Regions from separate parts of the Hwanghaeella sp. LZ110 genome, predicted to be linked through region 1. Evidence: predicted binding sites of a transcription regulator. Region 1 holds the regulator's gene; the other holds the start of a gene.
The links. The regulator PhoB, encoded in region 1, activates phosphate uptake and scavenging genes when phosphate is short. The targets are predictions, from matches to a motif close to TNTCATAAAACTGTCA.
Positions count from the first base shown of each region.

Region 2: a site for PhoB is predicted at 3,353-3,368, ahead of phnC (phosphonate ABC transporter ATP-binding protein). Genes of this name have one in related genera too.

Region 1 covers NZ_JBLZHT010000002.1:2,331-18,326, reverse strand. The annotation lists gene ACOSDM_RS03715 (GntR family transcriptional regulator) at 1-511, shown strand, start outside; gene ACOSDM_RS03710 (polysaccharide deacetylase family protein) at 508-1,410, shown strand; gene cbiB (adenosylcobinamide-phosphate synthase CbiB) at 1,394-2,437, opposite strand; gene ACOSDM_RS03700 (EAL domain-containing protein) at 2,450-3,709, opposite strand; gene ACOSDM_RS03695 (NADP-dependent malic enzyme) at 3,942-6,203, shown strand; partial or broken gene ACOSDM_RS03690 (sensor histidine kinase) at 6,779-7,561, shown strand; gene ACOSDM_RS03685 (substrate-binding domain-containing protein) at 7,842-8,876, shown strand; gene pstC (phosphate ABC transporter permease subunit PstC) at 8,998-10,377, shown strand; gene pstA (phosphate ABC transporter permease PstA) at 10,392-11,669, shown strand; gene pstB (phosphate ABC transporter ATP-binding protein PstB) at 11,777-12,523, shown strand; gene phoU (phosphate signaling complex protein PhoU) at 12,596-13,369, shown strand; gene phoB (phosphate regulon transcriptional regulator PhoB) at 13,407-14,096, shown strand; gene fdhF (formate dehydrogenase subunit alpha) at 14,224-15,996, shown strand, end outside.
Region 2 covers NZ_JBLZHT010000003.1:27,054-43,049, reverse strand. The annotation lists gene ACOSDM_RS06465 (hypothetical protein) at 135-1,247, opposite strand; gene speB (agmatinase) at 1,886-2,863, opposite strand; gene ACOSDM_RS06455 (hypothetical protein) at 2,923-3,267, opposite strand; gene phnC (phosphonate ABC transporter ATP-binding protein) at 3,519-4,367, shown strand; gene phnD (phosphonate ABC transporter substrate-binding protein) at 4,480-5,394, shown strand; gene phnE (phosphonate ABC transporter, permease protein PhnE) at 5,476-6,330, shown strand; gene phnE (phosphonate ABC transporter, permease protein PhnE) at 6,366-7,805, shown strand; gene ACOSDM_RS06430 (hypothetical protein) at 7,967-8,266, shown strand; gene ACOSDM_RS06425 (PleD family two-component system response regulator) at 8,623-10,062, opposite strand; gene ACOSDM_RS06420 (response regulator) at 10,096-10,461, opposite strand; gene ACOSDM_RS06415 (ROK family protein) at 10,639-11,526, shown strand; gene ACOSDM_RS06410 (DNA polymerase IV) at 11,526-12,812, shown strand; gene chrA (chromate efflux transporter) at 12,809-14,152, opposite strand; gene ACOSDM_RS06400 (chromate resistance protein ChrB domain-containing protein) at 14,149-14,967, opposite strand; gene ACOSDM_RS06395 (2-hydroxyacid dehydrogenase) at 15,175-15,996, shown strand, end outside.

The DNA.
Region 1 (15,996 bases):
GGCGGAACGGGCACTGACCTTGCTGCCCAATCGACGGGTTGCCGTGCCTCGTATGACGCCGGAAACTTTTCGGGAATTGACAGAGGCGCGTGTCGCGCTGGAAGTTCTGGCGGCCCGGCGGGCCTTTCCCGCCACGGATCATGCGCTGGCAGACCGTCTGGCGGCGATCAATACCCAGCAGGATGAGGCGATTGCCGCCGGGGATTGGGCCGGATACCAGGAACGCAATCGCGCTTTTCATTTTGCCCTTTATGCCTGTGCGCCGGCGCAGGTTTTGATGCCCCTGATCGAAAGCCTGTGGCTTCAGATCGGCCCATTTCTGTATCTGACGCGGGAAAGCCTGGGCACGACCTATCTGGACGACCGTCATGAAGAGGCGATCACCGCGATTAAGGACCGGGACGAGAATGGTCTTGCCCTGGCGATTGAACAGGATATCCGGGACGGGATGGGCGGATTGCCCGCCCTGTTGGCAAACCGGGTTCCCCCACCGTCAGGGGGGCCAGAATGACCCAAGCCAAGCGCGATCTGGTCGGCTATGGCCGCACCCCCCCTGAGGCAAAATGGCCTAAGGATGCCCGCATCGCCGTTAATTTCTGCCTGAATTATGAGGAAGGGGCGGAGCGGCATATCGACCATGGCGATGGCCAATCTGAGAGCATTCTGCATGAAGTCGGCGGGGATGCCCGCATCGGGGATCGCGATCTGAATTCGGAAAGCATGTATGAATATGGGTCCAGGGCTGGATTCTGGCGGGTGATGAGATGTCTTGAGGATCGCGGGCTGAATTTCACCATCAATGCGGTGGGCCAAGCCCTGACACTAAACCCGGATGCGGCCCAGGCGATTGCTGACAGTGGGGCTGATATTCATGCCCATGGCTGGCGCTGGATCGATTATGCCGATATGCCGGAAGATCAGGAACGCAGCCATATCCGACAGACTGTTGCGGAAATTGAACGGCTGACAGGGCGCCCCCCGGTGGGGTGGTATACCGGGCGGCCCAGTCTGAACACCCGCCGTCTGGTAGTCGAAGCAGGTGGGTTTTTGTATGATTCCGATTCCTATTCAGATGATTTGCCCTATTGGTGCTATGACTATGGGCGGCCGCATCTGATCCTGCCCTACAGCATTGATACCAATGACAGCCGGTTTTTCCGCACCAGCGGCTTTGTGACCGGGGATGATTTCTTTCAGTATAACCGTGATGCTTTCGATGTGCTGTATGCGGAAGGGGGGCGGATGCTGACCATCGGACTGCATGCCCGGTTGATCGGGCGTCCGGGGCGGATTGGTGGATTAATGCGATTGCTGGATCATATGATGGCGAAAGACGATGTCTGGATCGCACGGCGGGAAGACATCGCCCGGCACTGGATCGCCACACACCCTCCTAAAGCAGGGCGATAATACCGCCGCACAGGATCGCAAACCACAGCAGCAGGTTGGCGACAATATAAAGCGCCCGAGACCTATCGATATCGCGGGGTTCCAGCCGGGCGCGGCCATCCCCGATCCAGACCCCGACGACTTCACCGCCCGGATAGGTGCGCGGGCCCCCCAATGCGATATTCAGCGCCCCGGCGAAAGCGCCTTCGGGCCAGCCGCCATTGGGGGATTTGTGCTTTTTGGCATCGCGCAGCATGGTTTTTACCGCGCTGATGGGATAGCTGGTCGGCGTGAAACAAGCGGCCAGACAGACCAGCGCGCCACTGATCCGGGCGGGCAGCCAATTGGCCAGATCGTCCAGTTTGGCGGCGGTAAAGCCAAAGGATCGGTATTTCGTGGTCTTATAGGCGATCATGCTGTCTAGGGTATTGATCGCCTTATAGGCAAACAGGCCGGGCAGGCCGAATATCAGATAAAAGAAGATCGGCGCGACAACCCCATCGCTGAAATTCTCCGACAGGGATTCAATCGCAGACCGGGCGACGCCATGTCGGTCCAGGCTTTTGGGGTCGCGGCTGACAATATGGGCGATGGCGCGGCGGCCGCCTTCCAGCCCATCAACGCGCAGGCCGGTGCCAACCCGTCGCACATGGTCGTGCAGGCTGCGCGCGGCCAACAGGATGGAAACCACCAGGGCCTCGACTATCCAGCCCCAATGGACACTGCCCAGCAATCGATCCAAGCCAAAGCCGATGGCGGTGCAGCCCCCAACAACCAATAGAACCGTCACCGCCCCGCGGGCCAGCCGGTCCTTTTCCCCCCGGTCGGGGCGGTTCAGGCGACGATCCAGGAAAGCAATCGGTTTGCCGATCAAGACGACGGGATGAGGGATACGGCGATACAGCCAGCGGGGATCTCCGACAATGGCGTCTATCAACAGGGCCAGCGCCAGGATCAGGGCCAGCGGTGGACTTGCGGGCAGGGCACCAAAGAAAGTGTCGGCCCCATCCGAAATGGTGGCCCCAATCGTGGGCAGTATCGTCTCCATGTAACGCGGTCCCTATCGACGGACGGCGCGCGGTGATGGCGGATTTCTGGTGCGTGCGATTTGTTGCAGCACCGCATCCAGATAGCGCCCCTGGAACATGGTTATGCCCATGGACTGCCCGGTTCGGATCATCGCCTCGTTGTCACAGCGTGACAGGATGACCCGGCCTTTGCCGACACGCTCCACCTGTTGTGCGATGGCCGCGCGTATGTCTGGATTGCCACCGGAGTCGAATACGCTGTCTGACGACAGTTTCACCAGATCCACTTCCATATATTGGCGATCAATAAAGCGGATCAGGTCGGGGGTGATGCCATCCAGGCAGATACGGTATCCCTTTTCACGCACGAAATCCCGGGCAAAGACAAAGGCGGAATAGTCCGACAAAATATCCAGCAATTGCAATTCAACCACCAATGTCCCTCGGCTGCCCATGCGCAGGCTGGAATCAAATTCCAGGAATTCCGGGGCCAGAAGCGTGCCGACATTGACGTTGATGGAAAAGGACGAATGCAGCGAACTGTCATCGGCCCGCGCCAGCATCTTCAGAACCCGACGATCCAATGTCTGGGTCAGATGCTGGAAAAGCCACCGGTTTGAAGACAGGTTCACGTCGGGCAGAACAGTTTTTGCCAGATCGAAAATGGAAATGAACAATTCATTGAAAATGGGTTTTGGTGGGGATTCTTTGTGGACGACACTGACCGCTTGGCGCCGAAACACGCTGGACAGGTCTGCGCGTTCCAGAAATTCTTCCAGGCGACCCAACTGCTCCGGCTTTAGCGGGCGACGTGCATCTTCAAAGGTTTCGCCTGTCTGTTCCGCCATCTGCTGCAGGCGTTTCTGGCGGGCGCGTTCTTCTTCGAAGACACGTTCGCACAATTCCATGAATTTGGCATATTGCCCTTCAATATTATACAGCGTGGCAAAGCGGCCATGGCCTTCCCCATCGGAATCAGCCTGGGTCAATGGGTCTTCGCTGAACAGATAGCGCATGCGCATGACGGCATCATCCATCTGTTGCAGGTTTGCGCCCTTCACAACGAAAATCAGGTCACCATTGCCCAACAGGAAGGACTGACCCTCAAAGGTCTGGACAAAGTCATCCAGAGTGTTCATTGCGATGCGAATATGATGCTCGCGCCGGTTCTGGGGCTTCAGCCGCGACAAATGGACATGCACGCCCCGGCGACCGTCGCGATGACGTTCCAGTCGCTGAGCATAATCGAGAAGCAGATATTCCTGGCTGGCCGTATTCGGCTGCTGTGCCATTGGTCGTCTCACCCCTTTTCGTTATCAGTTATTTACAGAAACACTGAATTTTGTATCCAGGTCACAATAAATTAACCGAATAGAACCGCATGGGCGATAGATTATGCACATAATTATGTCAAGAAAAGCAGAGAACGGAAAAACTGTCATATCCTGAACCATATGCTAACTCTAGGATCGACAGAATCAGGAGTGCCGAGATGGCGGTATAGAGGAAGGCTATGAGGACATAATGGCTGACAGTAAAATAACAGAAGAGGAAGCGCTGCAATTTCATGCTCAGGGGCGCCCCGGTAAAATAGAGCTAACACCAACCAAACCACTGACAACACAGCGTGATTTGTCACTGGCCTATTCGCCGGGCGTGGCTGTGCCCTGTTTGCGCATCGAAGCGGATCCAAACCTGGCTTATGATTACACAGCGAAGGGAAATCTGGTTGCCGTGATATCCAATGGCACCGCCGTGTTGGGCCTTGGCAATATCGGCGCGCTGGCCTCCAAGCCGGTGATGGAAGGCAAGGCCGTCCTGTTCAAGCGCTTTGCCGATGTGGATTCTATTGATCTGGAAGTCTCTACCGAGGATGTGGATGAATTCGTCAACTGCGTCCGGTTCTTAGGGGCAACATTTGGCGGCATTAATCTTGAAGACATCAAGGCGCCGGAATGTTTCATCATCGAACAGCGCCTGCGCGAATTGATGGATATTCCCGTCTTTCATGATGACCAGCATGGCACGGCAATCATCGCGGCGGCGGGGCTGATCAACGCCCTGCATCTGACCGGTCGGTCGATTGCGGATATCCGTCTGGTCGTGAACGGTGCCGGTGCGGCGGCGATTGCCTGCACGGAACTGGTTAAGGCGATGGGGGTTGCCCCGAACAATGTCATCCTGTGTGATTCCAAAGGCGTGATTTATCAGGGCCGCGAGGCTGGTATGAATCAGTGGAAATCTGCTCATGCTGCGATTACCGACGCCCGCACGCTGGAAGACGCCCTGGATGGGGCGGATGTATTCTTCGGCCTGTCGGTGAAAGGCGCGGTTACACCCCAGATGGTCGCCCGAATGGCCGAAAAGCCGATTATTTTTGCTATGGCCAACCCGGATCCTGAAATCACTCCGGACGAGGTGAAATCCGTGCGGTCCGATGCAATCATGGCGACCGGTCGATCCGACTATCCCAATCAGGTGAACAATGTTCTGGGCTTTCCCTATATCTTTCGCGGGGCCCTGGATGTGCGGGCGTCAACCATCAATGACGATATGAAAATCGCTGCTGCCCAGGCGATTGCTGAATTGGCCCGGGAAGATGTGCCCGACGAGGTTGCCAATGCTTATGGTGGGCAGGCGCTGCAATATGGGTCGGAATATATCATTCCCGTTCCCTTTGACCCCAGATTGATCGTTGCGGTGCCAATGGCTGTGGCCGAAGCGGCGATGGCCTCTGGTGTCGCCCGACATCCGATCATGGATATGGAAACCTATCGGCGGGACCTGAAGGCGCGGCTGGATCCAACGGCGAATATGCTGCATTTCATTTTCGAACGGGTGAAACAAAATCAGCGCCGGGTCTGTTTCGCCGAAGGGGAAGATCCTCGGGTCATTCGTGCCGCCGCCCTGTTCCGGAGTGCGGGCTATGGTATTCCCGTCCTGATTGGGCGCGAAGATCGTATTCGGGAAACGGCGCGGGAAGTCGGGCTGGATTCCTCTATTGAATTTGAAATCCACAATGCCCGGATCAGCTTAGACAATGAACTCTATACCGACCACTTGTATCAAAAGGTTCAGCGCAAAGGGATGTTGTATCGCGACTGTCAGCGTTTGGTGAATCAGGATCGCAATGTGTTTGCAGCCTGTATGTTGGCAAATGGGGCAGTGGATGCCGTGGTGACCGGCGCAACGCGTGCTTATAATGTCGCCTATGATGGTATCCGCCAGGTCATTGATACGGCACCGGGTGCGATTGCGATGGGATTGACGATCATGATCTCTCGCGGTCGGACGATTTTTATTGCAGATACAGCGGTTAATGAATTACCCGATGGAAAGATCTTGGCCGAGATCGCGAAAGAGGCTGCGGCCTATGCCCGCCGATTGGGGCACGAGCCCCGGGTAGGCATGCTGTATGCCTCTAACTTCGGCAATCCGGAACGCCCTGGCGGTCAGCGCGTCCGGGATGCAGTGGCCATTCTAAACCAGCAGAGTCCGGATTTTGAGTTTGAAGGGGAATTGTCCCCCAATGTCGCCCTGGATTATGACCTTATGAAGCGGCTGTATCCGTTCAGCCGTTTGACCGGCGCGGCCAATGTTCTGGTCATGCCAGGGATCAATTCCGCCCATGTGGCAACCCGCATGCTGCAAAGCCTGGGTGGCGGCACCATGATCGGACCGCTGTTGATCGGGTTACAGCATCCGGTACAAATCGCCCAGATGGGGGCCAGTGTCAGTGATATCGTCTCCCTGGCCGCTCTGGCCGCCCATGATGCGATTGTGTGACGGTGATGTCGGGATCCTGGCTCAGATCAATATTCCTGGCGTCGGCGCCGGCGCTGTTGATTCTGGCGATCCTTCATTATCAGGAATCCCTGTCGACCGGGATCGTGCTGCTGTTGGTTCTGGCCGTTTTGTTTGGTGCATCCATTGCCGTTCGGCGTCGGCTTTCTGCGGAAGAAGTGGTGATGCGGCGGCTGAACCGGCTGACGGCAGAGGCCCAGACTCAGTTGGACGCCCTCAGTTACAAGGCCGCCGTGGCCGATCGCATCATCGCATCGCTGCCGCACCCGATTTTCTTTCTGGATCGGGAACGCAGGGTGGTGCGGGCCAATACGGTTGCGCGTGTCTTGGTGGACAGCGATCTGATTGGGCGCGATATTGCGGATGGCCTGCGGGATCCGACCCTGTTGTCGGCGATTGATCGGGTGATCGATGGACAGGGCTCTCAGACTGTCGAATTGGTATTGCCGGTTCCGGTGGAGACGGAATTTATCGTACGGGTGGAACCTGTGGACCCTCCACCCGGCACACCGCCCGGTCGGGATGCCCCGGTCGTTCTGATCGATATGCAGGATATCACCGCCCTGCGCCGGTCAGAGCGGATGCGCGTCGATTTCGTCGCCAATGTCAGTCATGAACTCAGAACGCCGCTGACCAGCCTGACCGGGTTTATCGAAACATTGCGTGGCCCCGCCCGCGACGATGCCGTGGCACGGGATCACTTTCTGGCCATCATGCAGGAACAGTCAGAGCGGATGTTCCGGTTGATTTCAGATCTTCTGAGCCTGTCGCGAATTGAACTGGAAGAACACAGCCGCCCGCAGGAGCAGGTCAATATTCCCGATCTGTTGAGGCGGCTGATCGAGCTATTGTCACAAAAGGCGGAAAAGGTTTCTGTAAAGATCATCACCGACTGGCCGGATGACCTGCCCCCGGTGCGTGGCGATTCCGATCAGTTGTTTCAGGTTTTCCAGAACCTGCTGGATAACGCCCTTAAATATGGCGCGAAGGGCGATGCGGTCACGATTACGGCAAAGCTGAATGAACGGCGGCGCCTGGTTGTGGAAATCACGGACCAGGGCGCCGGGATCCCGCCAGAACACCTGCCGCGCCTGACCGAACGGTTTTACCGCGTGGATGCCGCGCGATCACGAGAGCTTGGCGGCACCGGCCTGGGCCTTGCTATCGTAAAACATATTTTGAACCGTCATCGGGGCCGATTGACTGTGACAAGTAAAGTTGGAAAGGGCAGCACGTTTGGCGTGATCTTGCCGGTTGCTGCAACAACGCAAGGCGCTACGACGCGCCCCAAGAATGCCTTTATCTCAGATAGTAAGGCCGGGACTCCTGATACGATTTGACACATAATCATCTATACAAATTTTCGTTTGAGTCACAAAACTGTCTCGTCACCATCACAAAACGGAAAGCAGAAACCCCTAGAAGTCTCCTCAACGTCTTCTAGGGCGCGCTATGTTCGTACTGTGCGATCATGGAGCGCCTGATTGAAGGTGGAAATTTTTGGGTTGGGGTCTGATCCCCGTTGGGGGAATTCCTTCCGGGCCGGCCATCCACAAAAGACATGCATCTGAAGACGGACTTATCCACTAAAACTTCGACTTTCCAAAATGGAGCGAAATAATGAGCAGACTTTCACTGACGCTTGCGGCTGTAGCCGTAGGGTCCATGGCCTTCGCCGGTGCCGCCCAGGCACGCGACCAGATCCGCATCGTCGGGTCGTCCACGGTTTTCCCATACACCCAGGCTGTTTCTGAAGAATATTCTTCAAAGACCGGTAACACCGCTCCTGTCGTAGAATCGACCGGAACCGGCGGCGGCATGAAGATTTTCTGTGGCGGCGTTGGCGTTGACCATCCGGATATCACCGGTGCATCCCGTGCGATGAAAGAGTCTGAATACAAGCTGTGCGTCGAGAATGGCGTCACCAACATCACTGAAGCTCTGATCGGTTATGACGGTCTGTCCATTGCGACGTCTCGCAGCGGTGCCGACCTGTCCTTCAGCCAGAAAGAAATCTTCCTGGCGTTGGCCGCAGAAGTACCAGTTGACGGCAAATGGGTCGCCAATCCTTACAAAATGTGGAACGAAATCAACCCGGACTTCCCGGCTGTTGAAATCCAGGTTCTGGGCCCGCCACCGACCTCTGGCACCCGCGACGCCTTCGTTGAACTGGCAATGGAAGTTGGCTGTGAAGCTCTGCCGGAACATGACGCCCTGTCCAAGGATGATGCCAAGCAGAAATGCGCCCGCATGCGTCAGGATGGCCCGTTCATCGAAGCTGGTGAAAACGACAACCTGATCGTTCAGCGTCTGGAAGCCGATCCGAACGCATTGGGCATTTTCGGTTACTCGTTCCTGTATGAAAACCTGGATAAGCTGAAAGGCGTTCAGATTAACAATGTAAGCCCTGGTTTTGACACCATCGGTGATGGCAGCTACCCGCTGTCACGTCCGTTGTTCTTCTATGTCAAGAACGATCACCGTGGTGTAATCCCCGGCCTGAATGAATTCCTTGCAGAGTATGTCAGTGACTCCGCTATGGGCCCAGGTGGTTACCTGCACGAGCGTGGCCTGGTTGCCCTGTCTGATGATGAGCGCGCGAAGCTCGTCAAGACTGTTAAAGAAGGCGGGATGATGACCCGTTACGGTTCCTAAGACCGTCTGAAGGACTCCGCCGTGTCGCATACTTTGTGGCACGGCGGATCTTTGCTGGATTAAACCTAATTTCTTTGTGACCTTTCCGGCCAACCTGGCCGGGCTTTAAGAGGATTTCTCCATGTTTGGGACGTCTGCACTTGCTATCCTGGTATTAGCAATTCTTGGCTATGTCCTTGCCAGAAGCTTCGCGACGCGAAAGGCTTCTGTCGAAGGGGTCAGGCTGAACTCACTTCCATCCTATTATGGTGTTTACGTCGCTCTTTGGACCGGCGTCCCGGCCTTTCTGCTGATCCTGGTCTGGGTCGCGGTTCAGGACACTGTGCTGGATAGTCTGGTTATGTCCAGTTTCCCGGCGGCAATGCTGAATGATTTGACGGAAGGGGCGCGCCAATTGCTGATAAGCGAAGTTCGCTCTATCGCATCCGGGCGCGTTTTTGGCACGCCTGCGCCCGAAACACTGGCCGCCGCAGATCGTTTGATTGCCTGGCAGTCAATGGCGAATTGGTCAATGGTAGTGGTCGGCTGTGCGCTGGCCGCCCTGGGCCTGGGCTATACGCGGTCTCAGTTGTCGGCAGATTTCCGGGCGCGCACACGGGTCGAAAGCTTTATGTCCGTGACAATGATCGCCTGTTCGGTCTTTGCCATTCTGGTGACGCTCGGCATCGTTTTCTCCCTGTTGTTTGAAAGCTTTCGCTTCTTTCAGCTGGTTCCATGGTATGACTTTTTCTTCGGGTTAAGCTGGGAACCGCAGATCGCCATGCGAGAAGACCAGGTTGCCGGTGCCGGTGCATTTGGTGCAGTGCCCGTTTTTGTCGGAACGATCCTGATTTCTGCCCTGGCAATGGTCGTGGCTGTACCGGTCGGTCTTTTAAGTGCGATCTATATGGCGGAATATGCCTCTCCGAAATTTCGGGATGTGGTTAAGCCGATCCTGGAAATTCTGGCGGGTATTCCGACGGTTGTTTATGGCTTCTTTGCGGTGCTGACGGTCGCCCCGGCAATGCGTCAGTTCGGGGCCATGTTGGGCATGGATATCGCACCCAACAGCGCCTTGGCTGCCGGTGCGGTCATGGGTGTCATGATTATCCCGTTCGTATCCTCCTTGTCTGATGATGCCTTGCGTGCGGTGCCTCAAAGCATGCGCGAGGGCTCCTATGGACTGGGCGCCACAAAGGCGGAAACAATTACCGCCGTATTGATCCCGGCCGCGTTGCCTGGGATTGTCGGGGGTATTTTGCTGGCGGTCAGTCGCGCCATTGGTGAAACGATGATCGTTGTGATGGCGGCAGGCCTGATTGCGTCGCTGACCGTCAATCCTTTCGAGGCAGTGACGACCGTAACGGTGCAGATTGTCACTCTGTTGATCGGCGATACCGAATTTGACAGCCCGAAGACACTAGCAGCCTTTGCGCTGGGCCTTGTGCTGTTCGTCGCGACCCTGTGCCTGAATGTGGTGGCGCTGCGGATCGTTCAAAAATACCGTGAAAAATACGATTGATCAGGAGCGACATTATGTCCGTGACGACCGTCCAACCATTGCCTGAGGATCAGGCAAAGAAGAATATCCAGCGGCGCAAGTCGAAGAATATCCGGCTTCAAATTTATGGCCTGTCAGCCATTGGAACCGCTGTTCTTTTGCTGGGAATCTTATTCAGTTCACTGCTTTACACGGGGGCTTCGGCTTTTACTCAGACGCATCTGACATTTGATGTGAAAATTGATCCTAATCTTGTTAAGGAAGATGACATCTTCGGCAGTAATTTCCGGGGTATCGTTCGCTCGGGTCTTTACAGCCTGTTTCCAGAAGTAACGAATCCCCGGGATCAGCGTCAATTGGGGGATATTCCTTCAAACGGGGCGCAATTCACGTTGCGAGACAGGGTTGTCGAAGATCCCAGCTTGATCGGTCAGACTGTTTCAATCACGGTCCCGGTGTCAGATGCCTTTGACCAATTCTATAAGGGTGTTATCCCCCGTGATGTGCCAGAAGATCAGCGCAAGGTCTCCAACAAGCAAATCGTGTGGTGGGATCAACTGGTAGATAACGGGCAAGTCTCCAAGCCATTCAACTGGACCCTGCTGTTTTCTGCCGACAGCCGCTTTCCCGAATTGGCTGGGTTGTCCGGTGCGATTGTAGGGTCCTTCTATGCCCTGCTGGTTTGTTTCCTGATCAGTTTCCCGGTTGGGATTGCAGCAGCGGTCTATCTGGAGGAGTTTGCCCCGAAAAACCGCTGGACTGATCTGATTGAAGTGAACATCAACAATCTTGCTGCCGTACCATCTGTCGTGTTCGGTTTGTTGGGTCTTGCGGTATTCCTTCAGTTCTTTGGTCTGCCGCGCTCTGCGCCTCTGGTCGGTGGGATGGTTTTGTCGCTAATGACACTGCCTACGATCATTATTACCACGCGGGCGGCGCTGAAGGCGGTGCCTCCCTCGATCCGTGAAGGCGGTTTTGGGATTGGCGCCTCGCACCAGCAAGTGGTCATGCATCATGTTTTGCCTTTAGCCATGCCAGGTATCCTGACCGGGACGATTATCGGTCTGGCCCAGGCCTTGGGCGAAACCGCGCCATTGCTGCTGATTGGCATGAACGCCTTCATTACCTCTGCGCCGGGTGGAATAATGGACTCGGCAACAGCGCTTCCAACACAGATATTTATCTGGGCAGACAGCCCTGAGCGGGGGTTTGTTGCCCGCACATCGGCAGCCATTCTGGTTCTGATCGGGTTTCTGGTCGTTATGAACCTAATCGCCGTCGTTCTTCGTCAACGCTTCCAACGTAAGTGGTAGGATCCATGTCTTCAGAATCAATTGAACCAACAGCCTTCGACCATGCCAAGGATTCAAGCAAGGTGACCGTCTCGGCATCCCCCAGCACAGGCACGGGCAATGCGAAAATGAAGGGCCGCAAGGTCACCGTTTTCTATGGTGAAAAGCAGGCGCTGTTTGATGTTGATATCGACATCATGGAAAACGAAGTAACTGCCCTGATCGGCCCGTCCGGTTGCGGTAAGTCGACTTTCCTGCGCTGCCTGAACCGGATGAACGATGTCGTCGATATTTGTCGCGTCCATGGTGAGATCATCATGGATGGCAAGGATATCTATGATCGGGATGTTGATGTCGTGCATCTTCGCGCCCGCGTCGGCATGGTGTTCCAGAAGCCCAATCCTTTCCCCAAGTCGATCTATGAGAACGTGGCTTATGGGCCGCGCATTCATGGCCTGACTCGCAACAAGTCGGAACTGGACGAGATTGTTGAAACCTCGTTGCAGAAGGCAGGCCTTTGGAGTGAGGCAAAGGATCGCCTGAACCAGCCGGGCACCGGACTTTCTGGTGGTCAGCAGCAGCGTCTGTGTATTGCCCGTGCAATCGCCGTCGCCCCGGAAGTCATTCTGATGGATGAACCCTGTTCGGCGCTGGATCCGATTGCGACTGCAAAGATCGAGGATCTGATTCACGAATTGCGCGAAAACTACACCATCGCCATTGTGACCCATTCCATGCAGCAGGCGGCACGCGTGTCACAAAAGACAGCGTTCTTCCATTTGGGGAATCTTGTGGAATATGGTGAAACAGAACAGATTTTCACCAATCCCAAGGAAGAGCGGACGCAAGGTTATATCACCGGACGGTTTGGCTGATTTTTTCCGAATCCTGATATACTGGGTCTCCTGCGGGGCTCGCCCGGCACCTGATAGAAAGAGTGATGTATCATGTCGAATGTCTCCGAAGGTCATATTCATGCAGAATATGACAATGAATTTAAAAAACTGACCAAGCTGTTGGCCCGGATGGGTGGACTTGCGGAAAGTCAGTTGGCCAACGCCCTGATCGCGATTGAAAAACGCGACAATAAGCTGGCGATGGCCGTGAAGGACGGGGATAAGGAAATCGATGCGCTGGAGCACGAGATCGAAAGTCTGGTCGTGCGGATGTTGGCCCTGCGCCAGCCGATGGCCAATGATCTGCGCTATGTTGTATCCACCCTGCGCACGTCTTCGGACATTGAACGGATCGGCGATTACGCAAAGAACATCGCCAAACGTGCCATGGCCCTGAACCAGCTTCCGGCAGAGCCCTTGTTGCGGGGCGTGCTGCGCATCGGTCGCCCGGTTCAAGCCATGTTGAAAGACGTTATGGACGCCCATCTGCAAGGCGACACGGCCAAAGCCATTGAAGTGTGGGAGGCCGATGAAGAGGTTGATGCCCTATACACCAGCCTGTTTCGTGAATTGCTGACCTATATGATGGAAGACCCTCGGCATATCACGCCCTGCACCCACTTGCTGTTTATCGCAAAGAATCTGGAGCGAATTGGCGATCACGCGACCAATATCGCTGAAATCATCCATTTCCAGGTGGAAGGTGTGTCCCTGGGCGATCGCCGCCCGAAGGCGGATGCCTCTAACTATGAAGTCATGCAGCCAGAGGATGACTCAGATGACGACGATGAAGACGATAACGACGGGCCAACGGGCAATGTCTGATGTGCGCGATCAAGTCTCGGTGAAATCAATGGGCGGTATGAAGCCCAAAGTATTGATTGTCGAAGACGAAACCGCAGTGGTGACGCTGCTGCGCTATAACCTGGAATATCAAGGCTTTGAGGTCGATGCCGTTTCCGATGGCGAAGAGGCCCTGGTCGCGATTGAGGAAAATCCACCCGATATCGTGCTGTTGGACTGGATGCTGCCGCAATTGTCCGGCATTGAAGTATGCCGCCAGCTGCGTCGCCGTCCGGCCACCAAGACCCTGCCGATCATCCTGTTGACGGCGCGGGGCGAGGAAGCCGATACCGTGCGCGGCCTGGATTCTGGTGCGGATGATTATGTCACCAAGCCGTTCTCCCCCGCGGAATTGACGGCCCGGGTGCATGCCTTGCTGCGCCGTTCTCGCCCGGCCTTGTCGGATGAGGCCTTGAATGCTGCGGATGTTCAGATGGATCTGGCAGCCCACCGCGTTCATCGCAATGGCCGCGAAATCAAGCTGGGCCCGACGGAGTACCGCCTGCTGCGTCATTTCATGGAGCATCCGGGTCGGGTCTTCAGCCGTGAACAACTGCTGGACGCGGTTTGGGGTCGTGATGTCTATGTCGAATTGCGCACTGTTGATGTGCATATCCGTCGCCTGCGCAAGGCCCTGAATGAAGGTGGGGAGACCGATGTGATCCGCACCGTGCGGTCCGCCGGCTATGCTTTGGAACTGCAAAGCTGACAACTTGACGCTCTTTTCTCGCTGAACGGCGCAAATTGGCTATAATTCCAGGGCGGTATAAGGCATTGTGCCTCCCGACCCTGGAACCAGCCTGTCCTCTGTGATACAGAGGGTAAAAGGATTTGCGATGCCCGACACAGCCTTGAAAACCATCACCTTTTCTCTTGATGGACGCGATGTGACCGCGTTTCCTGGCGAAAGCATTTGGCAGGTCGCCAAACGTGAAGGCACAACAATTCCGCATCTGTGCTGGCAGCCGGAACCAGGCTATCGTGCTGATGGCAATTGTCGTGCTTGTATGGTGGAGATTGAGGGCGAACGGACCCTGGCGGCCTCCTGTATCCGCACGCCCAGTGAAGGCATGGTCGTTAAATCCGCCTCTGATCGCGCCAAGGCGTCCCGGGATATGGTGTTCGAACTGTTATTGGCCGATCAGCCCGCGCGGGAAGTCGCCCATGAAACAGACAGCAAGTTCTGGACATGGATGGACAAAATGGATGTCGAAACATCCCGTTTTCCTCAGCGCGCGACGCCTGAAACGGATGCCAGTCATGCGGCAATGCGGGTCAATCTTGATGCCTGTATCCATTGCAATCTGTGTGTTCGCGCCTGTCGGGAAGTTCAGATCAATGATGTGATCGGCATGGCCTATCGCGGGCACGGGGCCAAGATCGTGTTTGATTTTGATGATCCGATGGGCCAATCGACCTGTGTCGCCTGTGGTGAATGTGTTCAGGCCTGCCCGACCGGGGCGTTGATGCCCGCCACTAAGGTCGATGAAAGTCAGGTCTATGTCGGTGCAGCGGACTCGATTGTAGACTCTGTCTGCCCCTTCTGTGGCGTCGGCTGTCAGACGGAAATCCATGTTAAAGACAATAAAATCGTTGAAGTACGCGGCAAGAATGGGCCAGCCAATGAACAGCGCCTGTGCGTCAAGGGGCGGTTTGGGATGGATTATTCCAGCCATGCCGGACGCCTGACCAAGCCCTTGATCCGCAAAAAGGATGCGGAAAAGCGGTGGGACATTGAAATCGATCCAATGAATCCGCTGACGCATTTCCGGGAAGCCACCTGGGAAGAAGCAATCGAAGTCGCGGTTTCGGGCCTGCGCAAGATCCGCGATGACAAGGGCGGTGATGCCCTGGCCGGATTTGGCTCTGCAAAAGGATCGAATGAAGAGGCCTATCTGTTCCAGAAGCTGGTGCGGACCGGGTTTGAAACCAACAATGTCGATCACTGCACCCGTCTGTGTCATGCATCCTCTGTCGCGGCCCTGATGGAAGGGGTGAATTCCGGCGCTGTGACGGCACCCTTTACCGCCGCGAAAGATGCCGATTGCATGATCGTGATTGGCGCACGTCCTGCCCAGAATCACCCCGTTGCGGCGACATTTTTGAAGCAAGCGGTAAAGCGCGGTGCCAAAATGATTGTACTGGACCCACGGGGTCAGGATTTGGCGCGCCACGCCTGGAAGCATCTGCAATTCACGCCAGGCCGCGATGTGCCGCTGTTGAATGCGATGATCCATACCATCATCTACGAAAATCTGGTGGACGAGCAGTTCATTCAGGCGCGGGTGGAAAACTATCAGGCCGTGAAAGAGAATGTGCGGCCATTCTCGCCAGAAGAAATGGCGCCGATTTGTGGCATTGATGCTGAAACCATTCGGGAGGTTGCGCGCGTCTATGCGCGGTCGGAAAAATCGATCATTTTCTGGGGGATGGGTGTTTCCCAGCATGTGCATGGTACCGACAATGCCCGCTGCCTGATCACCCTGGCTGCCATTACCGGCCAGATCGGTCGGCCCGGTACCGGGCTGCACCCGCTGCGCGGTCAGAATAATGTTCAAGGCGCGTCCGATGCCGGCCTGATTCCCATGGTATTCCCCGACTATAAATCT
Region 2 (15,996 bases), on a different contig from region 1:
GGGTTGCATTCGGGCGCTCTTCCGTCCGTAGTTATTATTATCTGCATAGGACACCATAGGCATCCATGCTTGTAAACAACCGGATTCTGGACAGTGACGGAACGGTTACAAAGGGGCTTGTTCAAACCACCCTATCAAACGGTTGAAAACAGACCGCCATCTTCATTCAATGTCGCCTGTTCATTTTCCAATCGCCTTGCATCGCTTAAGCTGAATTGGCGCACCGCAGGCAGTTTATCCGTTCTTTCCATAAAAACAGGGCCGCTGATCAATTGAACGCCACTTTCAGCCAGCTTGATAACCTCACGCCAACTTGTGGCATTTACTACGGTACTGACCAAGCCAAGATCCCGGGCAGTGCTTAGGGTGGATTTTGTCCAATCCAAATCTGCGTCAGAAACCGTTCCTGGCAATTCGACACCCACGATCTGAACGCCCGATGCATGAAGACGCGACAGTATGTTCTTAATCGCGCTGCGCCCTGTACCCTGCCGCATAACAACCGTAACCCCCCGAAAAAACGGGGTTAGATACTGGCAAAGCTCCATTAGGCGACTGGGGGGAATTCCCTCTGGAACGTCGCACAAATTCACGTATATGCGTTGCCGCAATGTTGGTGGCGTCATCCGCAGCACCTCAGTCAATTGCTGTCGTCCTTGCGCGGCCGACAGGGTTTCAAAATTTACATTAAAAACGACATGACTTCGCTGACCCTCCTTTAGGGAGTCTTTCAGCGCCATCAGACCAAATTCCAATATATCAATATCGAAGGAGAAAATGTCCTGGTGCGTTGCATCAAAAGGTAACGCATCATAACCGATCGACAATTCGTCCTGAAATGGCGTCTGCCGCGCAGGGACACACTGATACCCTGCAATCATATTCGTCGGTACAGACCACATAGCGACAAACAGCGGAAAACTGGGTACGTTTTCAATATCCGCCATTTCAGCGGCGAACCGCTTTCGGCTCTCCTGTCGATCCAACATGCTTTGAGAAAATGGCGGGTTCGGAATTTCATCTGTAATTTCAATGTTTAAGGGTTCATCAAGTGAAGCGCTGTTGAGCAACTTACTTGCCCCTTTTGCCAACATGTTCGCCACTTCATTCGGTTTAAGCGCGGCACTGGACTTCCATTTTTCATCTTCAGAGATGATGGTCCTGAGTGTCGTTCCTTCGAATCCGCCCTGCCCAAACAAGGTCTCATTTACCTGTTTGGCAATTCTGCTGGCTTTCAACAGGGCCATGTCCTGGTTAACACCCTGAAAGATGATAACGTAACTGCCGTCTTCGCATTTAAGATAGGAATCCAGTCTCCCCGAATGGGTCCGGATCGCGCTTTCAACAAAGCTGCTGACCAACTCCCGCATTTTGGACCAACGCTTGGGACCGACCTGTTTTTCAATATCTTCAAGGCCTAGCGCAATCATTTGTCCAACTTGTATCGACTCCCTGGATGGGAGTTCATGAAGAACCTTACATAATTGTTCAACTGACTCGAGCCGCAACGCGGACATAAGAATCCATCCCTAACCTTATTGTTAACGATCCTTTTGTATTTCAATCTAATTACAATGCCCTAATAATTCGTTAATTAGAATTGTCGGGCGGTATTTGGGTACGTTTTTCTGCCTTTTGGCATATACTACTAAAAATTTTATGGTCATAAGAGTTATAGACCAGTCACTTCTGATAATATTTTGCCTTTCGAGCGCGAACCGCCAAGTCAAAAATGGTCACGCAAGATGGACATTGCGATAGGAAATTAGGCGCGTCTCAAGCGTTATTCCTGTAACAAATTAATAAAAAAGAACAATTCGCGCCAGCGTATACCCCAACTATCCCCGATCAAAAAACGAAAAATGCGCCTAAAATGTCAATAATGTTACTGAGTCTTTGTCTGCGCGACTCGCTCCGCCATAAGGCACAGAATTTCCCACATCATTGTAACCCCTGCCAGGGCCGTCGCGCCGGACGGATCAAAAGGCGGGGATACTTCAACCACATCTGCGCCCACAATATCCAACCCGCGCAGGCCGCGCAGCATGCGTTGCGCGTCATGGGTGGAATAGCCGCCAACTTCCGGCGTTCCTGTACCCGGCGCATAAACTGGATCCATGCCATCCACATCAAAAGAGATATAGGCTGGTCCGCCTCCGACAATCTCTCGGGCAAGGTCCGCAACCTTATCGGGCCCCAGATCGAAATATTCCTCAATTTCGACAACCCGAATGCCCTGTGCCAGTCCCCATTCCTTATCCTCAGGACCATACAATCCACCGCGTATGCCAATTTGAATAACACGCTTGGGATCCAACAGCCCCTCTTCTATCGCCCGGCGGAAAGGCGTACCGTGGGTGTAGAGTGCTCCCCCAAAATAGCGATCCCAGGTATCGGTATGGGCGTCAAAATGCACCATTCCCAAAGGGTTCTTCTTATCTGCAATGGCCCGCATGATAGGCAACGTAATCAGATGATCACCCCCTGCGGTCAACGGCAGGATGCCCTTCTCATGAATCCTGCGGAAATGCTCTTCGATCCGGGCCAGCGTATCTTCCAATTGGATCGGATTGACGGGGCTATCGCCCAGATCAGCGCAATTGGCCAATTCATACGGCATGATGCCACTGACATGGTGGCAATTGCGCGTCATAGTGGACGCATCGCGCATCTGTCTGGGTCCATGTCTGGCCCCGGCGCGATTCGTAGTACCGCCATCCCAGGGAACCCCGGTCAGACCAATATCGACCCCACCGGCGTCTTCGGGCGCAACATGCGGCAGACGCATGAAGGTCGCAATTCCAGCAAATCGGGGCAGCACCATTCCAGACAGGGGTTTATAGCTAATCTCACTGTCCGCCATGGCGGAACTCCTTCCCAGATTGCGTAATCAACAGAGCCCTTAACGGCGCGCCCAGTCGTCTAATGATCCGACTCATTTAAGAAATGTTCGCCCAGACCGGTGTTATAGGCAACCCCTTCTGGCGTCAGGGTGATTGTGTGCATATCCGGGCTGACAACCAAGCCCTTGCGCGCCAGGGCCACCCAAACAGCCGGATTCGAAAATCCGCTGGCGTCACGGGCATGAACCGTAAAGGCACCGACATGCACATGATCCCCATGGGCATGGGGAATTCGGGTCAGCGTTACATTTCCTGTCGCCTCATCGGATCTGGAAGAATTGGGATCACGGGCGATAACCTGAGCCAGGACAAGCGTACGCGCCTGAAGCTTATTTAGTTTCAAAGGGTTTGGTTTTGACGTCACGCTGTTTCCTTTCTGATGATACGCCATCCAGTACAAACGCAATGAAGGCCACCACGCAACCGCCGTATAGACCTTTGCGCAACTGTTTCATGAATATGAAACGTTTTATGCACAAGTTTGCAACGCTGTACCTGTAATCAAGGGCCTGCATCAGGGTCAAGTGCCTGAGCACCCGGGGACGCGCCTTCGTTAAACCATGGTCGATAGCATCACACCGGTCCCAACCGACTGTGACAGATGCAGGGGAAGTTATGCTAGAGATTCAGTCTCTTACCAAGAAATTCGGTGATTTGCACGCGGTCGATGCCGTGTCCCTGTCGATCCCGGACAGGTCGATGGTTGGAATTATTGGCCGATCTGGTGCGGGAAAATCAACCATGCTGCGCCTGATCAACCGTCTTGCAGTTCCGACTTCTGGAAAGATTCGGTTTCACGGACGCGATATTTCGAACCTATCAGGCAAAGCCCTGCGCGACTGGCAGGCCGACTGTGCCATGATTTTCCAACAGTTCAACCTGGTGCCACGTCTGGATGTGCTGACCAATGTGATGCTGGGGCGCTTGAACCATATCGGCACCCTGCGCAGCGTCTTTCGCCTGTTTACCGATAAGGAACGCCTGGAAGGTCTTTTGGCGCTGGAGCGGTTGGGCATTGAACAAACCGCCCTGCAACAGGCTGGTACCTTATCTGGCGGACAGCAACAGCGGGTCGCCATCGCCCGGGCTTTAGTGCAGAAGCCGAAACTTATTCTGGCAGATGAACCCATTGCATCCCTGGATCCGATGAATGCCAAGCTGGTGATGGATGCCCTGCAACGGATCAATCAGGAAGACGGCATTACCGTCGTGTGCAACCTGCACACCCTTGATACCGCGCGGGCCTATTGCGAGCACATCATTGGCATGGCCCATGGCAAAATCGTCTTTTCTGGTGGGCCAGATGATCTGACCACCGCCCAAGCCCGAGAGATTTACGGCGCTGGAGACGAGTTCAACGAAGCCGCCACATCAACATCGATTTCGCATGAACGCGAAGTCTCAAAAACACCCGATACCGAACAGGACGAACTGGTCGCATCGGGGAAGGTCGTCAACCTGTGAGGACAAGGTAGACGAGTTCAATCGCAACCGAGGTGACGGACTATCAATCACCTGGTCCTGCAAGTGCACATTACCAGACGTTTAATCTACCACAACAAGAAAGAGAGATATCATGCAGATCAAATCCATAGCGGCCGCTGTTGCCACCGCCGCCATCATGAGCGTATCCAGCGCCGCCAGCGCCCAGGACATCACAGAATTCCGCATCGGCATTCTGGGGGGCGAAAACGCCAATGACCGCCTGAAATCCCATGAATGCCTGAAAGAAAAAACCGAAGCATTGTTGGGCGTTGAAACCAAAATCTTCGCACCCGCCGACTATAGCGGCGTTATCGAAGGTCTGATCGGTGGCAATCTGGATATGGCCTGGCTTGGCGCATCTGGCTATGCCGCTGTCTACCTGGCCGACCCGGAAGCGGTTGAGCCGGTTCTGGTGAAAATCAACACGGATGGATCGTATGGGTACTATTCCATCGGCTTCGCCCGCGTTGATTCAGGCATCAAATCCCTGGATGACATGAAAAGCAAAGTTTTCGCCTTCGGTGATCCGAACTCCACCTCTGGCTATCTGATCCCTTCGGTTGAAATTCCTGAAGGCGGCTATTCGATGAAATCGGGCGATTACTTCTCGGAAGTAAAATTCACCGGCGGTCATGAACAGACCATCGTTGCCGTCGCCAATGGCGATGTGGATGCCGGTGTGACCTGGGCGGACGGTCTGGGTAACTGGGAAGAAGGATTCAATTCTGGCGCGCTGCGCAAGGCAACCGATGCCGGTCTGGTCGACATGACCGAGATCCAGGAAATCTGGCGTTCTAAAGTCATTCCGGAAGGCCCGATCGTTCTGCGCAAGGCCTTGCCAGAGCGCGTGAAACTGCAAATGACCGCCCTGATGGCCAGCCTGGAATCGATGGACCCGGAATGCGCCTATGGTGTAATGGCCGGTGAAATCAAAGGCATCGCGCCAATCGGTCACGACGCCTATATCAGCGTGATCGAAGCCCGTAAGGCGGCAATGAAGAACTAATCAACGGATTGGTTTTGCGCGGCGCCGTATGCAAACAAATGCATCGGCGCCGCACTCCGTTTACTATGGAGCTTCGATGATATGAATACCCCCCTGACCATCGGCCAGTTACAAAGCCATTTCAATGGAATGGAACAAAGACGGCGGCTTTATACGGCTGTGTTTCTTGGCGCATCGCTGATCGTCTTCTTTGGGGGATTTTCTATTGCAGAAGACCTGAATTCCGGCGGCTTCTGGCAGGGTCTGGGCAAGTTTCTGGATTTCCCAACCCAGATCATGCAGGACACGTTTGCTGCGGATGACTGGCTTATCACCGTTCTTGAATACTCCCCTGCCATGTTGGAGACCATCAACATGGCGATGGTTGGGACCTTGTTTGGCGCGGTGATGGCAATGATCCTGGCCTTCTGTTCTTCGCGCAATCTAGGCATCATACCGGGCATTGTCCCCATTGCGCGGCGATTGATGGACATCACCCGCGCCTTCCCAGAGCTGATTTTGGCGCTTTTCCTGATCTATTTACTGGGTGCGACCCCGATACCGGCAATCATCGCCGTGATGCTGCATACAGCCGGTGCCCTGGGCAAACTGTTCTCAGAAGTGAATGAGAATATCGACAGGAAACCGCTGGAAGGATTACAGGCAACCGGTGCCAGTTGGCTGCAGCGCATGCGCTTTGGCGTCCTGCCGCAAGTTCTGCCAAATTATTGCAGCTATGCGCTGTTGCGGTTTGAAATCAATATTCGCGCCTCAGCCATTTTAGGCTTCGTTGGCGCGGGCGGGATCGGCCAGGAATTTCGTACCGCCATCAGCTGGGGCGCAGGCGACAAGATTTCGGCGCTGTTTCTACTGCTATTCCTAACCATCGTCGTCATCGACCAGATTTCCAGCCGTATCCGGCGGAATTTGGTCGGCGGCACGTATCAAATGGCCTGACCTGTCACGCGCTTTACGATTAAGGACACGACCCCATGACGACGATGACACTCGACAGCCAGGCGAACCGCCTTCGCCGCACCCATGGCGAGGTGATCCGGAAGTCCCGTTTGGCGGCCTTCTGGCCCCTGACGTCACTGGGCATCGTTCTGGCTTATCTGGTCTATGCCTGGGTTGCCTTCGATGTTTCAGGCGTGTTTGGGGCGGCAGATTGGAACCGGGGCGTGCTGCTGTCGCGTGACAGCTTTCACCACAAATATCAGGTCAGCTATTCCGCACGTCAGGATGAAGTATCCGTCACGGTCGAAGGCGACCGGAACACCGAACAGGACCCCCTGCCCAGCTGGGTCACAACAGATGGTGACAGGTATCGTGTCTCGTTAGGGGGACGCCATATCGTCACATTCGCAACAGGACGGCTGGACTATACCGCGCCGGACGGATCGACCTATGCCGCGCGCGTGACTAAGGACGGCGTGCATGTGAATGGCTATCGCGCCTTCCTGGATGACAATAACCAATACCGTTATGTCCCTGAGGAACAGTCCGGAAATGCAAACGCCCTTGATATGGCCGAAATGGTCAAACGCGGCATCCTGCCGGAAGGATCGTCCTTTGCACCGACAAAGTTTGAATATGCACCGGACTTTTACAAGACAATGCGCGTTACCCGCGCGCAGATTCTTGTTCAACGCTATTTCTTTGGTTGGGAATATTTCTGGTTTGGCCCGAACTCGCAATTGCATGGTCTGAGCACGGCTGCATTGTGGAATCTCGCCTGGTCCGAGGAGCGGATTGATCCGGCGCTATCCAATGCCGAATTTATCTTCCTGGAATTCTGGCGCAACCCGGACTGGCAACACAACGAAATGTTTATTGCCTTGCTGGAAACACTGTTGATGGCGCTGCTGGGAACCTTTGTAGCCGCCGGTGTTGGCCTGCCCCTTGGTTTTCTGGCAGCGGCGAATTTCAATCCGATTTTTGCCAGCCGCATGGTGCTGCGCCGCCTGTTCGACTTTCTGCGCGGAATCGACCAGATCATCTGGTCCTTGATTTTCATCCGCGCATTCGGCCTTGGACCCCTGACCGGTTCCCTTGCGATTGCTTTCACCGATACCGGCACTTTGGGGAAATTGTTTTCTGAAGCAATTGAAAATATTGATTCAAAGCAGGTGGAAGGCGTTCGGTCCACCGGGGCAACGGCGATCCAACGCTATCGCTTTGGTGTGATACCGCAAATCCTGCCGATCTTTGTCTCCCAGACTCTGTATTATCTGGAATCCAACATTCGATCCGCCACCGTGATTGGGGCGCTGGGGGCCGGGGGAATCGGCCTGAAACTGGTGCAATCGATGCAGACACAGCAGGATTGGGAAAATGTGATGTATCTGATCGTCATGACCCTGATCGTTGTTGTATCCATGGATATCGCGTCGGGCTGGCTGCGCCGTAAGCTGATCAATGATCGGGGATAAAAACAGGTCCCCCATTTGATCGCATCTGGAATCTCTGGCATAATCGCAGGATCGGTGTCGGCGTATCGCCAGAACCATGGACCAAAGCAGATTATAGGGTTCTTTACAGGCCCTTGGCGCGACACCTGGTCCGAATGATTGACCCGAAAGGTCGACTCTCAATGAAGCTCAATACCAGCCAGCAGGCTGCTGTGAAACAGCAGACCGGCGCCGATCCCGTTGAAGAAGGAAGCACCCCCCACACTGCCCTGACGGAGGCTTTTGGGGACCACACATTTTATGTCAGCGAAGCAGGACTTCTGGTTCCAGAACCTGTTGAGGCCGAAGGAACAGACCCGATGGAGCTGATCCTGGTTGCCGAATGGACCGATGAAAAGCGCGAGGCGATGCAACGGGTCGAACCTAAGCAGACAGGCTTTGTTCTGGACGCCGCCCCGGCAAACGACTCCGCTGCCAGCTGAGTACCACGCGCGCCCTTAGCGTACCTGCCCCGCTGGGGTCGATTGAATACGGGACGGTGTTTCTGATAATCCCTATGGCGCGGTCGAAAGATATGATCTCTTCGCCGCGCCATTTGGGCTTTCCGAATTCAGTAAAAAATATCCCTGAAATCCCACCTGACGTTTAGCGCAATGCCTGCGCGAACGGGATCGTGTGCGCCGCCGTATCTGCTGAAAAAACATGTGGGGAAAGCATCCTGTATGAGCTCATGCAAGGGCATGATCCTCTTGAAGACATTCGCACGCTGACACGAACCGTCGATTTATGACGGCGACGGCGGATTGTCGATTTCACTGGAAACGGGGCGGTATCAGGATTATTCCGCCGCGTTAATAGACGCGCCGGATTTGCTGCTTTTTATTTGGTCGAAGCTGTCCTTATCCAAATAGCCGATACACCGATTCCGCCCCTGGCGTTTAGCTTCATACAAGGCCTTGTCCGCCTTGTGCAGGACTTCTTCACCAGTGTCATTGTCAAAATCAAACAGCGCCACGCCGACGGAAATGGAAATATCGAGGCCACCATCGGGACCGCCACGGGCATGTATCGGCGCGGAACATATGCTCTTGCGCAGCCGTTCGGCCACGACACCAGCAACACTGTAATCTGCGTCCGGCATCAGGACGACGAATTCTTCACCGCCAAAGCGGGCAATTGTGTCAATCGACCGGACATTCTGACCAACACGACGGCTCAATTCGATCAGAACCTCGTCCCCGGCCGCATGACCATACGTGTCATTGACCTGCTTAAAGTAATCGATATCGAACATCATGACCGCCAATGGTTTGCCACTGGCCCGAACACGGTCAACAAGGCCGCTTAGATGCGCGGTCAGATATCGGCGATTATACAGCCCCGTCAGACTGTCCGTCAGCGCCATGGCAAGGCTTCGTTCGTAATTTTCGCGCAGGCGGTCCTGATACCGCTGACGGCGAATCTGGGTGCGAACCCGCGCCTGCAATTCCTGCTTATCAATCGGTTTGATCAGATAATCGTTAATCCCGATATCCAGGGCTTTGGCCAGGCGCTCCGTATCATCTTCTTCAACGGTCAGTAACATCGGGGTGTGGCGGGTTGCATCAGCGGCGCGCACATGGCTGCAAAACCGTAACGCATCGCCGTTCTTTAAACGCAAGCTGACAACCAGCAACTCGTACGCTGCCATTTTCAGGCGTTCATTGGCTTCGGCGACAGAGGCAACAATATCACTGCTGGCATTGTCCCGATCCAGTGCATCAACGATCTTCTGCGCATCAATCCGATTGTCTTCTACCACCAGAACCTTGGCATTGGACGCATCAACGGCATGAATGGGCTTGTCTTCGCGCATGACGCCCAATTGCCCGGATGTCTGTTCGCGCATGCGCCATTCATCCATCAACATTTTCAGGCGCACAAGCGAGCGTACGCGCGCAAATAGAGCTGCATCATTGACAGGTTTCGTCAGAAAATCATCTGCGCCTGCTTCCAGGCCCCGCACGCGATCTGCCGAATCAGATAAGGCCGTGACCATGACGACCGGAATATGCATGGTAACAGGATCTTGCTTCAGCTTTTCACAAACCTCGAACCCATCCATTCCGGGCATCATAACATCCAGAAGGATAATATCGGGCTGGTCATGCTTCGCCATTTCAAGGCCTGTCAGCCCGTCACGGGCTGTTATGACCTCAAAATACTCACTGGTCAGCTTTGCCTCCAACAGTTTGACGTTGGGGCGTAAATCATCGACCACGAGCACTCTTGCGGTCATCCGCTTCACATCCTTACATTCACGCGCCTAAAATCAGGCGAGAAACTTCTCTATCGTGGACAAGAAATTTGCCACAGAAATTGGTTTGGCAATATACGCCTCACAACCACCTTCCAGGATTTTTTCCTCATCCCCTTTCATGGCAAATGCCGTCACGGCGATAACCGGAATATGTTTCAGATCGTCGTCTTCTTTTATCCATTTGGTCACCTCCAATCCCGAAACTTCCGGCAATTGTATGTCCATCAGGATCAGATCAGGCTTCTCACTGCGGGCAATTTTCAAGGCCTCCATGCCATCCCTCGTTTGAAGGATGGTATAGCCTTTTGAATCCAGCAAATCATGAAACAGCTTCATGTTGAGTTCATTATCCTCAACGATCAAAACCGTCTTGGCCATATTGCCCCCTATCCGAACATAACCGATCTCTGTATCGGTTCAAATCAACACTGTGTACACTACCCGCTTACACATTGAAATCAACTGACCAATGGAATGCTGTCTATTAAGTGTTCTATAACATAATCGCTGAGGTGGCGATGCTTTTCACGCATCGACAAAGATAGGACAAAGGTAATGCGCATTGGTCTGGACCTGGGTGGTACAAAGACATCTGGCATACTGATGAACCAGAATGGTGAGATTCTGGCACGTCATCGGGTTGAAAGCCCGCGCGGTGACTATAACGCGACCTTAACCATGCTGCGGGATATGGTAACGCACCTTGCCGGTTCCAAGGGTGACGATATCCATGTTGGGATTGGCATACCGGGAAGCATTTCTCCCGCGACGGGATTGGTAAAGAATGCCAATTCGACCTGGCTGATCGGCAAACCATTACTGCAGGATGTAACGCAGGTTCTGGGCCGACCGGTGCGCATCGCCAATGATGCCGATTGTTTTGCATTATCTGAGGCTGTTGATGGCGCGGGGGCCGGGTACCGCACAGTTTTTGGCGTCATTTTGGGAACGGGTGTTGGGGCTGGTATTGTCAGCAACGGGGCCTTACTGAATGGTCCAAACGCTATCGCCGGTGAATGGGGGCATAACCCATTGCCGTGGGCCACTGCGGGATCAGACCCCGCCCTGCCCTGCTATTGCGGGAAATCCGGCTGTATCGAAACCTATCTCAGCGGTCCCGGCCTGGCGAAACACCATGCCAAAACATCTGAAGAAATCGTACCAGCAGATACAATCGCCCTGGCCGATTCACCCAAACGTAAGGCCAGCCTGATGCTTTATGCCAGCCGCTTGGCCCGCGCCCTATCCCATGTGATCAATATTTTGGACCCCGATGCGATTGTGCTGGGCGGCGGCCTGTCTGGCATACACAGCCTGTATCAGGACGTCCCGGCCTTGTGGGGAAAATACGCCTTTTCTGATTCGGTCAGTACCCCCTTGCTGCGTCACATGCACGGCCCGGACAGCGGCGTTCGGGGTGCTGCATGGTTATGGCCTGCGTAATGACTGATATGCAGCCCCCCCTGTTTCTGTGCCGGGAATGCCTGCATCAGATGACACGCCCAACGCTGGAGGAAATGCCAAAGCGGTGCCCGCACTGTCACTCCCCCCGCGTGATCGCGCATGCCGAACTGGCCAGCCTATCAATTGCCCATATTGATTGCGACGCCTTCTACGCCTCTGTTGAAAAGCGGGATGATCCCAGCCTGGCCGACAAACCTGTCCTTGTCGGCGGGGGAAAGCGCGGCGTGGTATCTGCGGCCTGTTACGTTGCCAGGCTGTATGGTGTGCGATCCGCCATGCCGATGTTCAAGGCGCTGAAGGCCTGTCCCAATGCTGTCGTCATACGTCCGAATATGGAGAAATATGCGTCTGTTGGTCGGGAAATCCGCGCCATGATGCTGGAGATGACCCCACAGGTTGAGCCGATCTCTATTGATGAGGCATTCCTGGACCTGACCGGCACAACCCGCCTGCACGGCCGTCCCCCCGCTGCGACACTGGCCTATCTGGTGAAGCGCATTGAAACGGAAATTGGGGTCACGGCGTCCATTGGGCTCAGCTACAATAAATTCCTGGCGAAAATCGCCTCTGATCTGGACAAACCCCGTGGCTTTGCCGTGATTGGACAGCAGGAAGCGGTCTCCTTCCTGAAATCAAAACCGGTTGGCATTATCTGGGGGGTGGGCAAGACCTTGCGCGCCACCTTGGAAGCAGACGGAATCCATACCATTGGCGATCTGATGGCCTATGAAAAATTTGACCTGATTGGGCGGTATGGCGCGATGGGCAATCGGCTGTATCATTTTGCCAGGGCAGAAGATGGTCGCAGCGTAGAGCCGGAAGGCGAAACCAAAAGCATCTCTGCCGAGACAACCTTTAACGACGACATTTCCACTGCGGCTAAACTGAAAGACGCCCTGTGGCCCTTATGCGAAAAGGTTGCCCGCCGGATGAAATCAAAAGGATATGCCGGGCGCACAGTGACGGTGAAACTGAAAACCAATGGATTCAAGACGGTCACCCGATCCCGCACCTTAACGGACCCCAGTCAACTGGCCGAAACCCTGTATCGCACGGCAGCGCCCATATTGGACAAGGAAGCCGATGGCCGGGCCTTTCGCCTGATTGGCATCGGCATGTCGGAACTGACAGACCCGGCCGGTGCGGACCCAATTGACTTGGGCGACCCCGATGCCGGCAAGCGCGCCAAAATCGAACGCGCCATGGATGCGGTGCGCAAAAAGCTGGGCGACAGTGCGGTAAAGAAAGGACGCGGCTGGACCTAACCCAAAATCAGCTTCAAACCCAAGCCAAAGACGGCACAAATGCTCAATGTCGCAATCACGCCCAGCCTGTATCGAAACACGGCCATCAGCGCCAAAGCCGTCACCAATACCGCCGATAGGTCCAGACTGGTCAGCACCGGCATGTCCACCGAGAACGGCCCGAACTGAAAAGCCGATACTTGTGTGAACAGGATGCGAAGACCAAACCAACAGGCCAGATTGGCGATGACCCCGACAACAGCCGCCGTGATTGCCGATAAAGCACCGGCAAGACGAGGGTTTTGTTGCAATCGCTCAATCGCGGGCGCGCCCAAAAAGACGAAGGCGAAACACGGCGCAAAGGTCACCCACAGCGTGACACAGGCGGCCAGAACGCCGGCCCACAAAGTCCCTTGGGCCGCATAACCTGCCAGAAAACCAACAAATTCCAGCACCAGTATCAAGGGGCCCGGTGTGGTCTCCGCAAGCCCCAAACCGGTCAACATCTGATCCGGGGTCAACCAGCCATAGCTTTCCACGGCCTGTTGCGCGACATAGGTCAGAACGGCATAGGCACCGCCGAATGTAACGACGGCCATCTTGGAAAAGAACAAGGCGACATCTGCATAAAATCCACCCACCAACACCAATGCCAGAACCGGCGCACCCCAGGCAAAAAGCGACAGCAACCCTGCGCGGCGCGCCGCTTTCGCCCGCATCGCCATAAATCCTGGATTTTGCGCGATCACATGATCCAAAAGCGCCGGTGTCTCGCCACCTCCTGCGTCATGCTTCCCCCCCTGAAACCGCCCTGGCAAGAGGAAACCGATCAATGCAGCGGAAATCACGACGATGGGAAATGGAACCGACAGAAAGAAAAGGGCGACAAAGGAAATGCTGGCCAACCCCCACGCAATCGCTCCATGCAGGGCCCGTTTGGCTACCTTATACAGGGCATTAAGGACAATCGCGACAACCGCACAGGACAAGCCAAAGAAAACCGCAGAGACAGCAGGCACCTCCCCCGCGGTCACATACAGAATCGATAGGCCCAACATCACGATTGCGCCCGGAATGATGAACAGCAGACCGGCAATCAATCCGCCGACCGCGCCATGCATCAGCCATCCCAGATAGGTCGCCAATTGTTGCGCTTCCGGCCCAGGCAATAGGGAACAGAAGTTCAAAGCGTGCAGAAACCGCCTGTCCCCGATCCAGTTATGATCTTCAACAACTTCGCGATGCATCAACGCAATTTGTCCCGCAGGGCCGCCAAAGGACAGGCACCCAATGCGAAACCAGACTTTCGTGGCTTCTGCCAGGCTTGGCATTGTTTGTGGGGAAGTCGCTGTATCCGTCATGCTGCACCTGCTGTGTTGGGCCAATCATGTGTTTCTGAAGTCGCATCCCTGCACCATCGATACAGCGCATCATAAACGCCCATCGCAGCACCAAGCTGTTCCAAATCATTCTTATATTGCCGCGACAAGCCCAGCGAGATTGCCAATAGTCCAGCAGCCTCTGGTGCCAAATCCAGGCGCGCTGTATCGGCACCGCGCACAATCGTTGCTAATCGCGCGAGAGGTTCTGTGGTCAACCCAAATTCCATCAGCATGGTATCAAACGTACAGGTCTCACCGCGATGACTCCAAAAAACGCCATCGATATCAAATGGTGTCGCCCCAAAACGATCCGCAACATTCAGGACCTCACCGGGGGAGACGAATAAAAAAACGGCATTGCGATCAATAAAGCGCCGAATGAGCCAGGGGCAGGCCAGTCGATCAATTTTCGGGCGCGCGCGCGTCACCCAAAGCGTCCGCCCCTTGCGATCAGGCTCAGGCAGGGATGTGAATGGAACAAGGGGCAATTGCGCGTCAAGCCATCCCAAATGCCCCCCTTCCAATGTCTGTGCGTCGGTCCCGTGGTGTCGCAACAAGGCGGCAACGCCCTGGCTGAGTTTGAGGCCCTTATGGCAAGAGATCACAACCGATTGACCTAGATAGTCTGGTGCCCAATCCGATACGGAATTATAATTGTGCCGTCTGGATCCGGGAATAAGGTTGGGATGCAGCGAAAAATCTTCATCGATGCGAACGTCCAGAATGATGGGACAGGTCGGTGTGCCAATAAGGCGATTGAGCTGTTGTGATGTGATTTCAGTGGGTGACGTCATAATGCGCCCTTTCCAGATAAGTGGCTTTAGGACGCGATCCTTGGGCTGACGCCTCACGGGGTGTTCGCAAACCCCATGAATTGAACGTTAGTGACAACGTTCACATTGGTCAAGTTACGATCCTCAGACACATCATGACGGGGCGTGACGGGTCGCGATAGTTCTCTTAAGCTGTCGTCCTCTCATGATAAAGGAGTGGCGTAGCCTATGTCCGATCTGCCCAAAGTATTTGCGACCCGCTTAATGCCTGAAGATGTTGAGGCCCGCTTTCGGTCGGAGTTTGATGCCCAACCCAACGAGACCGATGCGCCTTTAGACAGCGCTGCCATTGTTGCGCGCGCTCAGGGCTGTCGCGCGATTATTTGCAGTCCAACCGAAAAAATGGATGCCGAAACAATCGCCGCATTGCCCAAATCCGTGGAGATCCTGGCGACCTTTTCCGTGGGCTGCGATCATATTGATTTGAAGGCGGCCAAAGCCCGCGGCCTGATCGTCACCAATACACCAGACGTGCTGACAGATGCGACAGCCGACACGACCATCCTGTGCCTCTTGGGCGCCGCCAGAATGGCGCAGGAGTCAGAAGCCACTCTGCGGGCAGGGAAATGGGGCCGATGGGCCCCCCGGGACATGCTGGGCGTTCATATGAGCGGTAAGCGTTTGGGCATTGTTGGCATGGGCCGGATTGGTCAGGCCGTCGCGCGGCGCGCCAAGGGTTTTGATATGACCATAATGTATCACAATCGCCGACAACTGGAAGGCAGTGACGATCAAGGAGCAACCTTCTATGCCAGGGCGGAAGACATGTTGCCTCTGTGTGATTTCCTGGCGCTGACCTGTCCCCTGACCGAAGACACGAAGCATTGGCTAAATGCAGAGCGGATCGCACTGCTGCCTGACCGAGCGGTTGTCGCCAATACGGCGCGCGGTCCCGTTGTCGTTGACGATGCGCTGATTGACGCCTTGAAGTCCGGCAAGGTCTTTGCTGCGGGGCTGGATGTGTTTACGGGGGAGCCGAAATTGGACCCC